DNA from 3 places in the Mesorhizobium sp. M4B.F.Ca.ET.143.01.1.1 genome. Region 3 is predicted to be linked to each of the others. Evidence: riboswitches for the same ligand, from Rfam matches in the RefSeq annotation. Region 3 holds a riboswitch; each other region holds the start of a gene.

Region 1 (5,032 bases), on a different contig from region 3:
CAGCGAGAAATCGCCGGCCGGGCCGTAGGCCTTCACATGGGCGCCGGGCTTGAGATTGTCGAACATCCAGCGCGTGCCGATGCTGCCGGCCTGCGCCTTCACCGTCACCGCGATCGAGAACGGCCGCGACGGCGATGAGGACAGCGTGTAGGTGCGCATCAGCGGACCGTCGGCGACCGGCAGTTCCAGCGTCACGAACTGGCCGGGCTTGTAGCGGAACCAGGTCTGGTTGTCGGAGCGGAAGGTGAAGGTCTTGACGTCCGGCGCCTCGTCGCTGACGCCGATCACCTCCAGCACCTGCAGCCGGTCGTTCCAAGGCGCCATCTCGTCGAGATGGCGATAGAGGGCGAGATCCGTCATCGCGTTCATCCCTTCACCTCAAGCAACGCTGCGCAGCGCCGGCCGGCCGCCTTCGGCAAGGCGCGGCCCGATGAAGGAGGCGTACCATTCGACGAACTGGATGACGCCGCCCTCATGCTGCTCCGAATAGGGGCCGGGCTCATAGGCCGGCGACAGGATGCCGAAAGCATTTTCCTCGACGATGCGGCGATCCTGGTCGTTGGTCTCGGTCCAGACATGGGTGAGTTCGGCAAGATCGTAATCGACGCCTTCCACCGCATCCTTGTGGACCAGCCATTTCGTCGTCACCGCGGTTTCGGTGGCGCTGATCGGCAGCACCCGGAAGGTGACGGCATGGTCGATCAGGATATGGTTCCAGGTGGTCGGATAGTGATAGTGCATCAGCGTGCCGATGCGGTCCGCCGAGACGCTCGTGGAAAGGTTCTTCGTCACCGCGCGCTTGCCGCTCATCGTGTAGCTGACGGCGTCGCGCAAGAGCGGCGCGCGGGTGGCGCGATACTGTCCGGCCGGGTCGATGCGGAACTTGCTCGGCAGGCCCGCCGCCTCGCATTTCGCCCAATGCGCCTGCATCTCGGGATCGCTTTCGGCACCATGCACGCCGGTCACCGTCGGCGCCTCGGGGAAGGTCTTGCAGAGTTCGGGATGGTTGCCGGCGCAGTGATAGCACTCGCGGTTGTTTTCCCAGACCAGCTTCCAGTTGCCCTTCTCGACGATGGTCGATTCGAAAGCGACCTTCGCCTCAGTCAATCGATGCGGCAGGAGATAGGGTTCGATCATGGCGCGCATCGGCGCGAAATCGGCTGGCTCTTTCGCCAGGCAGATGAAGATGTAGCCGCCGACGCTCTCGCAGGCGACCGGCTTCAGGCCGAACTGGCTCTTGTCGAAACCATCCGCCATCTGGCGGGCGAACAGCAGCCTGCCGTCGAGCTCGTAGGTCCATTGATGATAGGGGCAGACGAGCTTCGCCGCGGTGCCCTTCTCGGCGTTGCAGACGCGGCTGCCGCGATGGCGGCAGGAGTTATGGAAGGCATTGACCCTGCCTTGCTGGTCGCGAACCAGAACCACCGGATAGTCGCCGACCTGCGCGGTGATGTAGCTGCCCGGCTTCGGCAATTCGCAATCGTGGCCGATGAACAGCCAGTCGCGGTACCAGATCAGCTCCATGTCGAGCTTGAAATAGTCCGGGTCGGTATAGAAGGGCTGTTCCAGCGAAAAGCCCGGCCTGCGGCCGTGCAGCAGCCTCAGCATGTCGTTGCGCGCATCCATGTCCTGTCCTCGCGTTTGTCGCACCGCTTCAAGGACTGAACTGGTGGTGATTGAGAAGAACGACCGCCGCCGGCATGGCCGGGCACGCACCATCCGCCTCTTGACCGCCCACCGCGATCAGCCGAGTTCAAGTATCCCTGGCTGGTTTCCGGGCTCTGGAGTGCCCTGACGGGCGGTCGCGGCACCTTCCCAGGCCGATGGCCCAGTGGTCTCCCGTCGCGACTTTGAACTCCACCACCGTTGCGGGGGCAGCGCCGGGTTCTGACCGGCTTCCCAATTCTCCGTCCCGTCGTCACGGGGCAGCACCTGAGATAATCTGATCTTAATCACGACAGCCGCCGCGCCATCGGCATGAAAACGACATCGCATCCATGCGGCGCGACACGACCCATGATGCTTGATATTGGCCCTGCAAGGCGACCGATGTCACACGCTGCCGGCATGCGAATCGAGGCGGAGAAAACCGTGTTCCCTGGGCGGTTCTGAATTGGTTAACAGTATAGAAAAGTGACTATTAGGAGATCCTAAAATCGAACCGAACGGTTCGTTTCTGTTGACAATGCGTGCAGGACGGTGTGAACGCAGATCTTCGGAATCGTCACTTGGCCCGATGGGCGATTCAAACAACCACTTGATATTGCTTCGTAATTCATTGCGTGTAGATGGCCTTGGTACAATTTCAAGGTGCAGATTCATAGGCCAGACGGAAAAACTTCGTGATTGGAAAGCGGCCGATGGCTCTCCCACATCGGGGCTGTCCGAACGACGCGATTTCCTCCCAAGACACGCCGCTAGACGGACGGAAAAAATATACTGGAGTACCAAAAATGAAAAAGATTGCTCTTACTGCCGCCGCCCTTCTGGCCATTTCCGGCAGCGCCTTTGCTGGTGGCAGCGACAATTACGGTTCCAACGGTGCCAATCAGCCCGCCGCTGCCGTCGACAGCTCGTACACGGCTTCGATCGAGAAGTCGGAACCGGCCGCTCAGACACCGGCGCACGGCTCGGACCGCAACCTGTTCGGCAACAACTAACACACGATCCCTGACCGCGGTGGGCAAGAGCCCGCCGCTCGGGATCGTCAGAAATTCAGGAGCACTGAAATGAAGAAGATCATCCTTGCCACAGCGGCCCTTCTGGCCATCTCGGGCGGCGCTTTCGCATCCGGCAGCGACAATTACGGTTCCAACGGTGCCAATCAGCCCGCTGCTGCCGTCGACAGCTCGTACACGGCATCGATCAAGAAGTCGGAACCGGCCGCCGAGCAGCCCGCCAACCAGGGCAGCGACCGTAACCTCTTCGGCAACAACTAAACCGACCGGACCGCGATCCCGGACCTCCGGTTCGGGTCGTGGCCAAACGGAAGCCGGACGCGGCGGCTGGCCCGCCGCTCCGACGCAAATCCAGGAGTACCCAAAATGAAGAAGATTGCTCTTACTGCCGCCGCACTTTTGATCGCCGCCGGTAGCGCCTATGCCCGCAACGACAATGTCGGCGGGACCGACATCAACAGTCAGCGGCCGGCCGCCAACGTCGACACCACGCAGACGTCGTCGACGCGCGACACCAGCTCGCCGGTCTACAAGCTGCTGAACTCGTCGGGCGACGTAGAGAAGTCCGCGCCTCAGGGCAGCGACCGCAACCTGTTTGGCCGCTAACAGCCGGTCCATCCCGGATCGGGATATGGATCGGGCCATAATGCCAAGAGCGGCGGGCACAGCCCGCCGCTCTTTTTTGTCTCACGTGAAGGTCAGGCCGCCTTGGCTTCCGCCATATGCAGCGTGAAGGAGTGGCCGTCGGCATCGAAGATGTGCAGGTCGCCGGGATCGGCGTTGAGCCGCAGCACAGCGCCGCGCTTGACCTCGACATTGCCCGGCAGTTTCGTCACCAGCGGCAGGTCGGCGCGGCCGATGTCGACATAGACGAGCTGGACCTCGCCGAGCTGCTCGACATAATCCACCGTTCCCTCGAACAGATACTCGGTGCCGGTGGCGATCGCCAGGTCTTCCGGCCGCACGCCGAAACTCACCGCCGCACCATTCGCCGCGGCGGGTGTGGCGATCGGCACCGTCGCCTTGCGGCCGCCGACATGGCTGATGACGGTCGGGTCGCCGGCCTTTTCGATCTTGGCCGGCAGGATGTTCATGGCCGGCGAGCCGATGAACTGGGCAACGAACAGATTGCCGGGCCGCTTGTAGAGCTCCATCGGCGTGCCGACCTGCTCGATGCGGCCTTCCTTCAGCACCACGATGCGATCGGCCAGCGTCATCGCCTCGACCTGGTCGTGGGTGACATAGATCATCGTCGTGTTCGGCATCGATTCCTTGAGCTTGGCGATCTCGATGCGGGTGGCGACGCGAAGTGCCGCGTCGAGGTTGGACAGCGGCTCGTCGAACAGGAACACCTTCGGGTTGCGCACGATGGCGCGGCCGATGGCGACGCGCTGGCGCTGGCCGCCCGACATCGCCTTGGGCAGCCGGTCGAGATATTTGGTCAATTGCAGGATCTCGGCCGCCTGCCGCACCCGCTTGTCGATCTCGGCCTTGCTTTCCTTGCCGATCTTCATCGAGAAGGCCATGTTGTCGTAGACGGTCATGTGCGGATAGAGCGCGTAGGACTGGAACACCATGGCGATGCCGCGCTTCGACGGCGGCACGTCGTTCACGACGTCGCCGGCGATCTTGAGTTCGCCCGAGGTGATCTCCTCCAGCCCGGCGATGGACCTCAGCAAGGTCGACTTGCCGCAGCCGGACGGGCCGACGAAGACGATGAACTCGCCCGACTTAATGTCGAGGTCGATGCCGTGCAGGATGTTGAGATTGCCGTACGACTTCTTGACTTGCCTCAGCGTGACATCGGCCATGATTGTCCTCCCAGTGACGTCCGTTTCAAAAACTCAGTCGATGCGCCCGAACCAGGCGCCGTAGCCGCCAAGGCGGATGGAGCCGGCGCCAGCTTGGCCCGAAAAGCCGTGCCCGGGCAAGGGCTGCAGCGAGCCGCCGCCGAGATCGACCTCGGCCGGCTTGCTGCCCAGGTTGAAGACGCAGGCGACACGCTCATTGCCCTCGCGGCGGGTGAAGGCGACGGTGTCGCCCGCGCTTTCGATGAAGTCGATGTCGCCCTTGGCCAGCGCCGGATGCTGGCGGCGGAAGGCGAGGAAGCGCCGGTAGTGCTCGAGCAGCGAGCTTGCATCGCCCTGTTGCACGTTCACCGCCTGCAAAAGATGCTTGCCGGGCACCGGCAGCCACGGCTTGGCCGCCGAGAAGCCGCCATTCTTGGCGGCGGCATCCCACACCATCGGCGTGCGGCAGCCGTCGCGCCCCTTGAATTCGGGCCAGAAGCGGATGCCGTAGGGGTCCTGCAGGTCCTCGAAGCTGAGATCCGCCTCGCCGAGGCCGAGCTCCTC
Region 2 (5,032 bases), on a different contig from region 3:
GTGCCGAGGCGGAATTTCTTACACGGCGCCCGAAGCAGCCGTTGGGGCCGTCGCGCTGGTGTTGTCACTAATCGCATGCATGATGGCACTCGTGCTGCACCCTGATTTGCAGTGGCTGCTGCTGGTCCAGCTTCTGGTGCTCTATTTCAGCTGGGGTATCGCCAATCATGTCGCCGCGCGACGCCACTGAGAGGTTCGTGATCTGTCGCGGCGCGTCGCTCCTGCAATCATGACACGCGCCGGGAGGGGTCTCATTGTGAACGAGCACAGCCGCCTATGATTGCAAGCACCTACATCTATATTTGATTTTCAACTTGGCCATTTTCGCGGCTTCGGGCCGACAGGGCCAAAGTGCACGCGCGGAGGAAACTAGCCTGCAATAGCCATCCTAAATCGCCGGAGTACCGATCTGGGCGGATGCCTGCCGCACGATCCTCGCGACGAATTCAGCTTTCCCGCCGGTGTAGAATTTCCAGTCGCCAGTGGCCTCCGCCGCAAGCCTGCGCTTCAGCGCTGCGTATTCGGCGGCGTCGGCCGGATGTGTGCGGAGCCAATCGCGAAGCAGAATTCGTTTCACATGCGTGGCGTTGTTCGGACCGCACAGATAAAGCCGCGTGCCGTAGGAGCCGTGATCTTGGGTGAAGGTCCACATGCCGTCATCATAGGGTCGCCGTGGAAGGTGTAGTCGTGAACGGACTTCACGCGCACGATCGCGTCGGCAACCAGCGCATCGCGATGGAGCACTGCGTGGATGTAAATCTTGAGAGTTGCGCAAAGGCCGACAATCGAGGTGCTACCGACGTGGTGGATGTTCGCCACCATGTCGCCGATCAGTTCCAATATCCGGCGCTTTTGCTCTTCGAATAGCCCTGGCCATGCTGGGTTGTAGTCGACGACCTTAATCGCGTTCATTTGAGCATTGCGCCCGCTCGGTTTTTCGGCAGTCAGCATGACTGATTCGCAGTGCTGCCGAAACGAAATCCAAAATTGGCTTTTCATCCCATACCTGGACTTCGATGAAGCGATCAAAGCGCCTCACGGTGTCTGTCTTCCAACGATTGCCAGGCCGATGGGGTGTAGCTCTCCAGAAAGGTGATCGTCTTGCGCATGATAGCAAGGCGCTGTTCGCGCCCCTGCTTCCATAGGGAAATCTCGCACGACCAGCGAATAGATAATGTCCTGCTCGGGAAATCGCCTCTGTATCTCGGTCACTATGGCGTAGCTGCCGATCCCGGCGTCCAAAACGGCAATGGGCTTGTGCACGGGCAATTCCATCGATGTACAAGGTGCCCGAGTGGGCTTCTTGCGTCGACATTGTTAACCCTCGCGTACGTCGCCTTGGGTCCGAGAGCGGTAGTACCTCCCAACGCATCCGCGATTGCCTGCAATTGCGATTGCGTAAAAGTCTTCACTGTCCATCCTCCTCCGTCGGTCGTCGTGGCGACGCGCCTACGAGCGCGCGAACGCCAGTAAGGGTTCGATCTCGTGGTTGTCAGCCGCCCGCAGCGCCGCGACATAGCGGGCACGGGTCTCGCCAGCGTCGACCAGGTTTGCCCAGCCCCAGCTAAACGGTGGTCGTCCAAGCTGGCGAGCAAGCAGGTCGCCGACCAGGCGGGAAAACCGTCCGTTTCCGTTTGGGAAGGGATGGATGGCAACCAAACGGTGGCTGAATCGGACGGCGATCTCGTCGGATGGGTAGGCACCGTGCTCGACCCAATAGCGCACATCGTCGACCGTCTGCCTGACATCCACTGCGATGCGGTAAGCATCAACGCCGATGTTCCGGGCCGTCATGCGGTACTGCCCCGCCCAACGCCACACCTCGCCAAACATGCGCCGGTGCAGCTCGTTCAGGAACTCATGGTCGAGGACATCGCGCCTTCGCGACATCGCCCAGCGCAAGCCTTCGCCGATGTTGACCTGTTCGGCCTCATTCAGCTCATGCCGCAGTGTGATGTAGGACGGGATGAGCTGCTCCCGCTCCTCGGCGGTTAGCGGCGTATTCGCTTCGTCATCATCCTGGAACAGAGGATCGTCTTCCATGGGGATCAGTCATCCTCCCACAGTCGTCGTGGCGAGTCGGCAAGAATGGCATCGATGAGACGGCGACGTTCGTCCTCCAGATCCGACTTGATCAAAGCCTGGTTTTCCAGCCGCATGGTATGATCCAGGCGAGTCATGTCCTGTCCCGCCTTTTCTGCCGCTCGCTCGCGAAGCATGTCGTCTAGCGGCTTGATCGGAACGAAGGCATAGACAAACGTGCAGTTCATTGCCGCCGCGGCTTCCCGAAGGGTCTTAATCGTCGTCGCGCCCGAAACCTCCGCCTTCTCGATGGCCGGAATGCGAGAGGGGGCTGCGCCCATGCGAGTGGCGAGCTGCCGGGTGCTCATCCCCAGAGCTTCACGGATGGCTTTCATCCAACCGCGAGGCGGCGCAATGAGCTTTAGTTCCCGCAGCGGTGCGAGACGCCGTTCCAGTTGTTTGCGCGCGAGCGAAGCCTGTTTTATGTTCATAGATATATGTCCATCTTCGGTTCACGTTAGCATAAAAAGATGAGCAGAGAAACGCCAAAAGAACATGTATATATGATCAAAAGGCGTGATAATTGGACATAAAGGAATGAGCAATATCGGTTGGACGAACGAAGCAGCCAAGCTTCAGCGAGAGAGCTGCTCACGAATTGCGAGAATGGGGTAGCGCAGATTCTCAATTCAGCTGCAATCGAGACACACGGCCTTGCCGCTCGCGCTGCGGTAGAGAGTGGCGAGGCCCTTCACAGGGAACGTGCCGATTGTCTTGCCGTCTATCGCATCGATCGCCGTCACGGTCGGTGCGGCGTGGTCGGAAACGTACAGAGGCCATGCCTCTTTCTCGTCGGCCGAGGCTTCGCTGATTCCCGCGAGCTTCGCTGCCGGGTTGGTCCATAGTGGTTGCATTTGCTGCTCTCCTTGGATAAGCAGCTCCAGTCTGTTACGTAATAACATGACAGACTGGAAGAGGCATAAATATATTGGGCTCGGAAAGGCACCGCTTGATGCGAGCCAGGGGATTGGTTAGGAACGGGTGTCGGTTTCCGTAAGGAAATAACAGGGAATTCGCCGCGGCTTGCCGCGAAACGAAACTGCCCCCGCAACTGTAGGCGGTAAGTCCATCTCGATCATGCCACTGGGATTAGCCCCCGGGAAGGCCGAGAGGGACGATGACCCGTCAGTCAGGAGACCTACCGACACCCGTAACTTAACGCGCCGGGCGGGGTGTCCGGGGAGGTTGTCGATGACGCTAGCCACACGTGAAGTGCAGCCGCATCTCGTCCATTGCGACGCGATGACGATCATTGCCGTCCTGACCCGAATCCTTCGATCCCTGCCAGCAACCGATCGGAGATGTTCGCGTCATGACTGTTTCACGCCTTGCGCTTGCCGCTGCTAGCTTCGCTTTCCTCACGGCGGCCGCAGCGGCCGAGCCGACCAAGTACCCGCTGACCCTCGAGAATTGCGGGGAGACGCTGACCTTCCAGAAGGCGCCTGCGTCGACCGTTGCGGTCGGCCAGGCGGCGACCGAAGTGCTTTACTCACTCGGCCTAGGCGACAAGGTGACCGGCACCTCGGTCTGGTTCAACGAGGTGCTGCCCGAGTTCAAAAAGGTCAACGACAAGGTCGAACGCCTGGCCGACAACGATCCGAGCTTCGAAAGCGTGGTCGCGAAGAAGCCGGAACTGGTGACCGTTCAGTTCATCTGGCATGTCGGTCCTGACGGAATCGTCGCGACCCGCACTCAGTTCCATGACGTCGATATACCGACCTATATGCTGCCGGCCGACTGCGTCGCCAAGGACAATACGGTCGGCGTTGATGGCACGCGCAGCGAGCTCTTTTCGACCGCCACTATCCATCAGGGCATCCGCGAACTGGCGCAGATCTTCGACATCCAGGGCAAGGGTGCGGAACTCGTCGCCAGCCTGGCGGAGCGCGAGAATGCCGCCGTCGAACGCGCCAAGGCGCTCGACCTCAAGGACGTCTCTGCGGTCTTCTGGTTCTCCAGCGCCGAGATGGATATCGACCCCTATGTCGCGGGCCACAAGGGCGCACCGGCCTACATGATGGACAAGCTCGGCATCAAGAACATCATCGAGTCCGACGAGGAGTGGCCAGTTGTCGGTTGGGAGACCATCGCCAAGGCCAACCCGAAGCTGATCGTCATCGCCAGGATGGACCGCCGCCGTTTCCCCGCTGACGACTACGAGAAGAAGCTGGAGTTCCTAAAATCCGATCCGGTCGCGAGCCAGATGGACGCGGTCAAGAACGACCGCATCGTGGTCATGGACGCACATGCGATGGATGCGACCATCCGCACGATTGCCGGCATCGAGGTGCTGTCGAAGTCGCTCAAGGATTTCGGACTGGCACAGTGAGTCTGACCGCCTCGCAGGAGATCTACGTCTTCCGGCTTGGCCGGGGGACGCTCGGTTTCGCCGCGCTCGTCGCGGCGGTGCTCGCCGGAATCTGCATCGGCGAGACGCCGATCCCTGTCTCGATCGTCCTGCAGACTCTGGCCAACAAGATCTTTGGTTCGGCCTACGTGCTCGACCCGATCGACATGGGGATCATCTGGAACTACCGCCTGCCGCGTGCGATCATTGCGGCCTGTTGCGGATCGGGCCTGGCAATCTCCGGCATGGTGCTGCAGTCGCTGCTGCGAAACGCGCTGGCGGACCCGTATCTTCTCGGCATTTCCGCCGGTGCCTCGACCGGCGCGGTGGCGGTGACTGTCGCCGGCTTGGGCGCCGGCGCGATTTCGATGTCGCTTGGAGCCTTCGTCGGCGCCGTCGCAGCCTTTGCCCTGGTGGCGATACTGGCGCGCGCGGCTGGCGGTGGCGTTACGTCGCACGGCACCGGACAGATCGTGCTCGCAGGCATAGCCGGGTCGCAGCTCTTCAACGCGCTGACCTCCTTCATCATCACCAAGTCGGCCAATGCCGAGCAAGCGCGCGGCATCATGTTCTGGCTGCTGGGCAATTTGAGCGGCGCACGGT
Region 3 (5,032 bases):
GACGGCGGTCAGCGAGGGAACCAGCGTCTCCTCGTCGGCCTGGACCTTGAGCCGGATGCGGACATTCTGCTTCGGCGACAGCAGGTGGTAGACCACGTCGAAGCGCTTGGCGCGCGACGGATAGTCGGCACCGCTGACGTCGATGAACGAGACGAACTGGCAACGCGGATCGTCGCGCAGGAAGGTTGCCACCTCGATCAGGCTGCCCGGCTCGACGGAAACCGTCAGCTCGCCATAGGCCAGCACGGCTTCGCCGATACGGCTGGTGAGCTTCTCGCCGAGATAGGTGGAGAGTTCGTTCAACTTCTGGCTCATCGGCTCACCGCTCGATCGTGCCGGTGCGGCGGATCTTCTTCTGCAACAGAAGAATGCCGTAAAGCAGCGCTTCCGCGCTCGGCGGGCAGCCAGGCACATAGATGTCGACCGGCACGACGCGGTCGCAGCCGCGCACCACCGAATAGGAATAGTGATAGTAGCCGCCGCCATTGGCGCAGGAGCCCATGGAGATGACGTAGCGCGGCTCCGGCATCTGGTCGTAGACCTTGCGCAGCGCCGGCGCCATCTTGTTGGTCAGCGTGCCGGCGACGATCATGATGTCGGACTGGCGCGGGGACGCGCGCGGCGCGACGCCGAACCGCTCAGAGTCGTAGCGCGGCATCGAGGTGTGGATCATCTCGACCGCGCAGCAGGCGAGGCCGAAGGTCATGAACATCAGCGAGCCGCTGCGCGCCCAGGTGATCAGCGCCTCGGTCGAGGTGACAAGAAAACCCTTGTCGGCGAGCTCGTTGTTGATCTCGAGGAAGAACGGGTCATCCTGCCCCACCGGCCGGCCGGTATTGGGGTCGATGATGCCCTTGGGCTTCGGCGCGACGAGGGTGCCTGAACTGTCGTTCAATCCCATTCCAGCGCTCCTTTTTTCCATTCATAGGCGAAGCCGATGGTCAGCACCGCCAGAAACACCATCATCGACCAGAAACCGAGCATGCCGATCTTCGAGAAGGACACCGCCCACGGGAACAGGAAGGCCACTTCCAGATCGAAGATGATGAACAGGATCGACACCAGGTAGAAGCGGATGTCGAACTTCATGCGGGCGTCGTCGAACGAGTTGAAACCGCATTCATAGGCGGAAAGCTTTTCCGGGTCGGGGTTGCGGTAGGCCACCAGGAACGGCGCCGCAAGCAGCGCCAGGCCGACGACAAGCGCCACGCCGATAAACAGGACGATGGGCAGATACGAACTCAAAAGTGCGTTCATGCTGCGGCTTTCCGTTGGCGGTCAATCCACGTTGATTACAGCAACCGATCCTATTGCGGAAGCGTGACAGATTCACCGCTGAACCGTTTTAAGGGCCTATGCTGCAACGCGGCGAGGGTTAGCGCAGCGCTTTCGGCGAAGCAAGTCAAACCTTGTTCAAAACCTGGCGCTGGACGCCAGATCGGAAGAAACTGGTCCGATCCGCTCCTGTTTGATTTCCTTCGCTTTTTACTCCACTTTTCTCTCCTGACATATCTCCCGCCATTTGCCTGCTAGCATGGCTGGAATCATTGACTGGAAATTCGGGTAGACGGATCGGGGCAAGGCTTCTGGATGAAGGAAAAGATATCGCTCGCCATGGCCAGGCGCATCGCGCTCGGCGCGCAAGGTTTCACTGACCCGCAGCCGGGCGGCACGCCGGACCGCCGGCACCTCGCCCGCGTGCTGTCCCGCACCGGCCTGCTGCAGATCGATTCCGTCAGCGCCGTGGTGCGCGCGCACTATATGCCGCTCTATTCGCGCCTCGGCCCCTACCCGCTTTCCCTGCTCGACAACGCCGCGCTCACGCGCAAGCGCACCGTCTTTGAATATTGGGCGCATGAGGCCTCCTTCCTGCCGGTCGAGACCTGGCCGCTGCTGCGCTGGCGCATGCAGCGCGCCGAACAGGGCGAGGAAATGTATCTCGGCCTCGCGAAATGGGGCCGTGAGCAGCGCCAGATGATTGACGACGTCTACAACGAGGTCGCCGAACGCGGGCCGATCGCCGCCTCCGACATAGAAGGCCACAAGGGCAATGGCGGCTGGTGGGGCTGGAGCGCGGCCAAGCACGCCTTCGAGTGGCTGTTCTGGGCCGGCCGCATCACCACCGCCTACCGACGCGGCTTCGAGCGCTACTACGATTTGCCGGAGCGCGTGCTGCCGCAGGCCGTGCTCGATCTGCCGGTTCCCTCCGTCGAGGACGCGCATCGCGAATTGCTTCGCATTTCCGCCCGCGCGCATGGCATCGCCACCTACAGCGACCTGCGCGATTATTTTCGCCTCGCCCCCGGCGACACGAAGGACCGCATCGAGGACCTGGTCGAGATGGGCGATCTGCTGCCGATGCGGGTCGAAGGCTGGGACAAGCCCGCCTACCTGCACAAGGACGCCCGCTTTCCGCGCAAAATCGAGGCGCGCGCCCTGCTCGCGCCGTTCGATCCCGTCGTTTTCGAGCGCACGCGGACGGAAAAGCTGTTCGACTTCCGCTACCGCATCGAGATCTACACCCCGGCCGAAAAGCGCCAATACGGCTACTACGTGCTGCCCTTCCTGCTCGGCGACCGGATCGTCGCCCGCGTCGATCTCCGCGCCGACCGCCCGGCCAGCGTGCTGCGCGTCCACGCCGCCTATGCTGAGCCTGATACGCCGCCGGAAACTGCGGCAGAACTCTTCGAGGAGCTCAAGCGAATGCAGGGCTGGCTTGGCCTCGAGAGCATCGAAGTGACGCCGGCCGGCGACCTCGGCCCGGCGCTGGCAGGCCTTAGCGCGTCGTAGACGTGCGTTGACAGGCCCACACCCGTAAGCCTAAATCCGCCGCAGACGGTCTTCTCCCGGCAAAGGGAGGAGCCAAGAGGGAATGCGGTGAGGGAAAAATGCCCAAATCCGCGGCTGTCCCCGCAACTGTAAGCGAAGAGCCAAGGCCGAAAGCCACTGGGATGTTCCCCGGGAAGGCGGCAACCAAGGCGATGACCCGCGAGCCAGGAGACCTGCCGTCTGAGACAGATGAATCCGATCGCCTGGCGGGTTTTCCGGGCAAGGAGCCTGATTTGGAGCGCGACAGCAGTTTTCCGGCTGATAGAGCGGACATACCGTCCGACGACGGCGAAGCCTTGGCGGGCGTGACCGTCATCGTCTGCTCGTCCTGCCGCGACGAAACGGGTTCCGATGCCCATCCGCGCGCCGGCGCGCTGCTCGCCGAGGACACGCGCCGGGCTGCTTCCGGCCAGGACATACGCATCCGCACTGTCGAATGCCTCGGCAATTGCAAGCGTCGCCTAAGCGCAGCGCTTCTGCGTGACGGCTCCTGGAGCTACGTCTTCGGCGACCTGACAGCGACCAGCGGCGCCGACCTCGTTGCTGGCGCAAAGCTCTTCGCCACCTCGACCGACGGCCTCATCCCGTGGCGCGGCCGGCCCGATTCCCTGAAGCGCGGCCTTGTTGCCCGCATCCCTCCCCTCGACCTGCTGAAGGACTGACCATGACCGCATCCGTCTCCCGTGTTCCCTGCACCGTCGTCACCGGCTTCCTGGGCGCCGGAAAGACGACGCTGATCCGCAACCTGCTCGAGAACGCCAAAGGCAAGCGGCTGGCGATCATCGTCAACGAGTTCGGCGATGTCGGCATCGACGGCGAAATCCTCAAGGGCTGCGGCGTCGATGCCTGCCCGGAGGAAAACATCGTCGAACTGGCCAATGGCTGCATCTGCTGCACCGTCGCCGACGATTTCGTGCCGGCGCTCGACCAGATCCTGTCGCGGACGCCGAAGGTCGATCACATCCTGATCGAAACCTCAGGCCTCGCGCTGCCGAAGCCGCTGGTCCAGGCCTTCCAGTGGCCGAGCGTGAAGAGCCGCGTCACTGTCGACGGCGTCGTCGCCGTGGTCGACGGCCCGGCCCTGGCAGACGGCCGCGTCGCTTCCGACATGGATGCCCTGCAGGCGCAGCGCGCGGCGGATGACTCGCTCGACCATGACGATCCGGTCGAAGAAGTGTTCGAGGACCAGATCGCCTGCGCCGACCTGATCATCCTGTCGAAGAGCGATTTGATGGACGCCGCCGGCTCGGCGCGCGCCAACGCCGTCATCGGCGAGCATGTGGCTCGCGCCGTCAAGGTCGTGCCGACCGCCCAGGGCAAGGTCGACCCGTCCGTGCTGCTCGGTCTTGGCCTCGCCGTCGAGGACGACATCGAGAACCGCAAGACCCATCACGATGACGAGCTCGACCACGAGCATGACGATTTTGACTCCTTCGTCATCGACATCCCGTCGATCGCCAATCCGGATGAACTGGCACAACGCGTCGCCACCGCTGCCGAACAGGAGAATGTGCTGCGCGTCAAGGGCTTCGTCGAGGTCGGCGGCAAGCCGATGCGGCTTTTGCTGCAGGCCGTCGGGCCACGTGTCAACCATTACTACGACCGCGCCTGGACGGCCGAGGACGATCGCCGCTCGCGCCTCGTCGTCATCGGCCTGAAGGGGCTGAACCGCCCGGCGATCGAGCGTATCCTCGCCGGCTGAGGCAAACCCGAACCACGATGCACATCCTCACCACCACATCCGCCTCGCTCGACGATCTCGCCGAGCCTGTCGATCTCAGGCAGATGCCTGCGGATGTCGTGGCGCTGTCCTTCACCGACAGCGATCTTTCCGGACTGGCTGCGGCGTGGAAGGCGGACGCGGAACGATTGCCCTCAATGCGGCTGGCGGCACTTCGCGATCTCCGCCATCCGATGTCGGTCGACCTCTGGATCGACAGCGTCGCCCGCCACGCCAAAGTCATCCTGGTCCGCATCCTCGGCGGCTATGACTGGTGGCGCTACGGTTGCGACCAGCTCGCCGCGGTCGCGCGCGAACGCGGCATCAAGCTGGCGCTGCTGCCCGGCGAAAGCCACGACGAGGATCTGCGGCTGATCGAGGCCTCGACCCTGCCGCGCGCCGAGCTGGACGGATTGCTCGGCTATTTCCGCGAAGGCGGGCCTGCGAATATGACAGCGCTGGTGAAGAGGCTGGCGCGGCTGG

Evidence for each region. Region 3 has a riboswitch for cobalamin ahead of EN786_RS09955 (DUF1636 family protein). Riboswitches for the same ligand answer to the same signal wherever they lie in the genome.
Region 1: another riboswitch for cobalamin. It lies ahead of EN786_RS20455 (aromatic ring-hydroxylating dioxygenase subunit alpha); the one in region 3 lies ahead of EN786_RS09955 (DUF1636 family protein).
Region 2: another riboswitch for cobalamin. It lies ahead of EN786_RS32040 (ABC transporter substrate-binding protein); the one in region 3 lies ahead of EN786_RS09955 (DUF1636 family protein).

Annotation. Positions count from the first base shown of each region.
Region 1 is NZ_SRSR01000008.1:10,550-15,581, reverse strand. Features, by position in the region: gene EN786_RS20460 (hybrid-cluster NAD(P)-dependent oxidoreductase) at 1-360, opposite strand, end outside; gene EN786_RS20455 (aromatic ring-hydroxylating dioxygenase subunit alpha) at 379-1,626, opposite strand; cobalamin riboswitch at 1,748-1,951, opposite strand; gene EN786_RS20450 (DUF680 domain-containing protein) at 2,454-2,660, shown strand; gene EN786_RS20445 (DUF680 domain-containing protein) at 2,730-2,939, shown strand; gene EN786_RS20440 (DUF680 domain-containing protein) at 3,045-3,284, shown strand; gene ugpC (sn-glycerol-3-phosphate ABC transporter ATP-binding protein UgpC) at 3,377-4,489, opposite strand; gene EN786_RS20430 (alpha-glucosidase) at 4,523-5,032, opposite strand, start outside.
Region 2 is NZ_SRSR01000021.1:56,496-61,527, reverse strand. Features, by position in the region: partial or broken gene EN786_RS32065 (GrpB family protein) at 389-912, opposite strand; gene EN786_RS32055 (mobile mystery protein B) at 1,450-2,043, opposite strand; gene EN786_RS32050 (mobile mystery protein A) at 2,049-2,513, opposite strand; gene EN786_RS32045 (hypothetical protein) at 2,712-2,936, opposite strand; cobalamin riboswitch at 3,051-3,243, shown strand; gene EN786_RS32040 (ABC transporter substrate-binding protein) at 3,395-4,411, shown strand; gene EN786_RS32035 (iron ABC transporter permease) at 4,489-5,032, shown strand, end outside.
Region 3 is NZ_SRSR01000003.1:541,019-546,050, reverse strand. Features, by position in the region: gene EN786_RS09975 (NADH-quinone oxidoreductase subunit C) at 1-315, opposite strand, end outside; gene EN786_RS09970 (NADH-quinone oxidoreductase subunit B) at 320-901, opposite strand; gene EN786_RS09965 (NADH-quinone oxidoreductase subunit A) at 892-1,257, opposite strand; gene EN786_RS09960 (winged helix-turn-helix domain-containing protein) at 1,591-2,790, shown strand; cobalamin riboswitch at 2,820-3,025, shown strand; gene EN786_RS09955 (DUF1636 family protein) at 3,063-3,491, shown strand; gene cobW (cobalamin biosynthesis protein CobW) at 3,494-4,531, shown strand; gene EN786_RS09945 (cobaltochelatase subunit CobN) at 4,549-5,032, shown strand, end outside.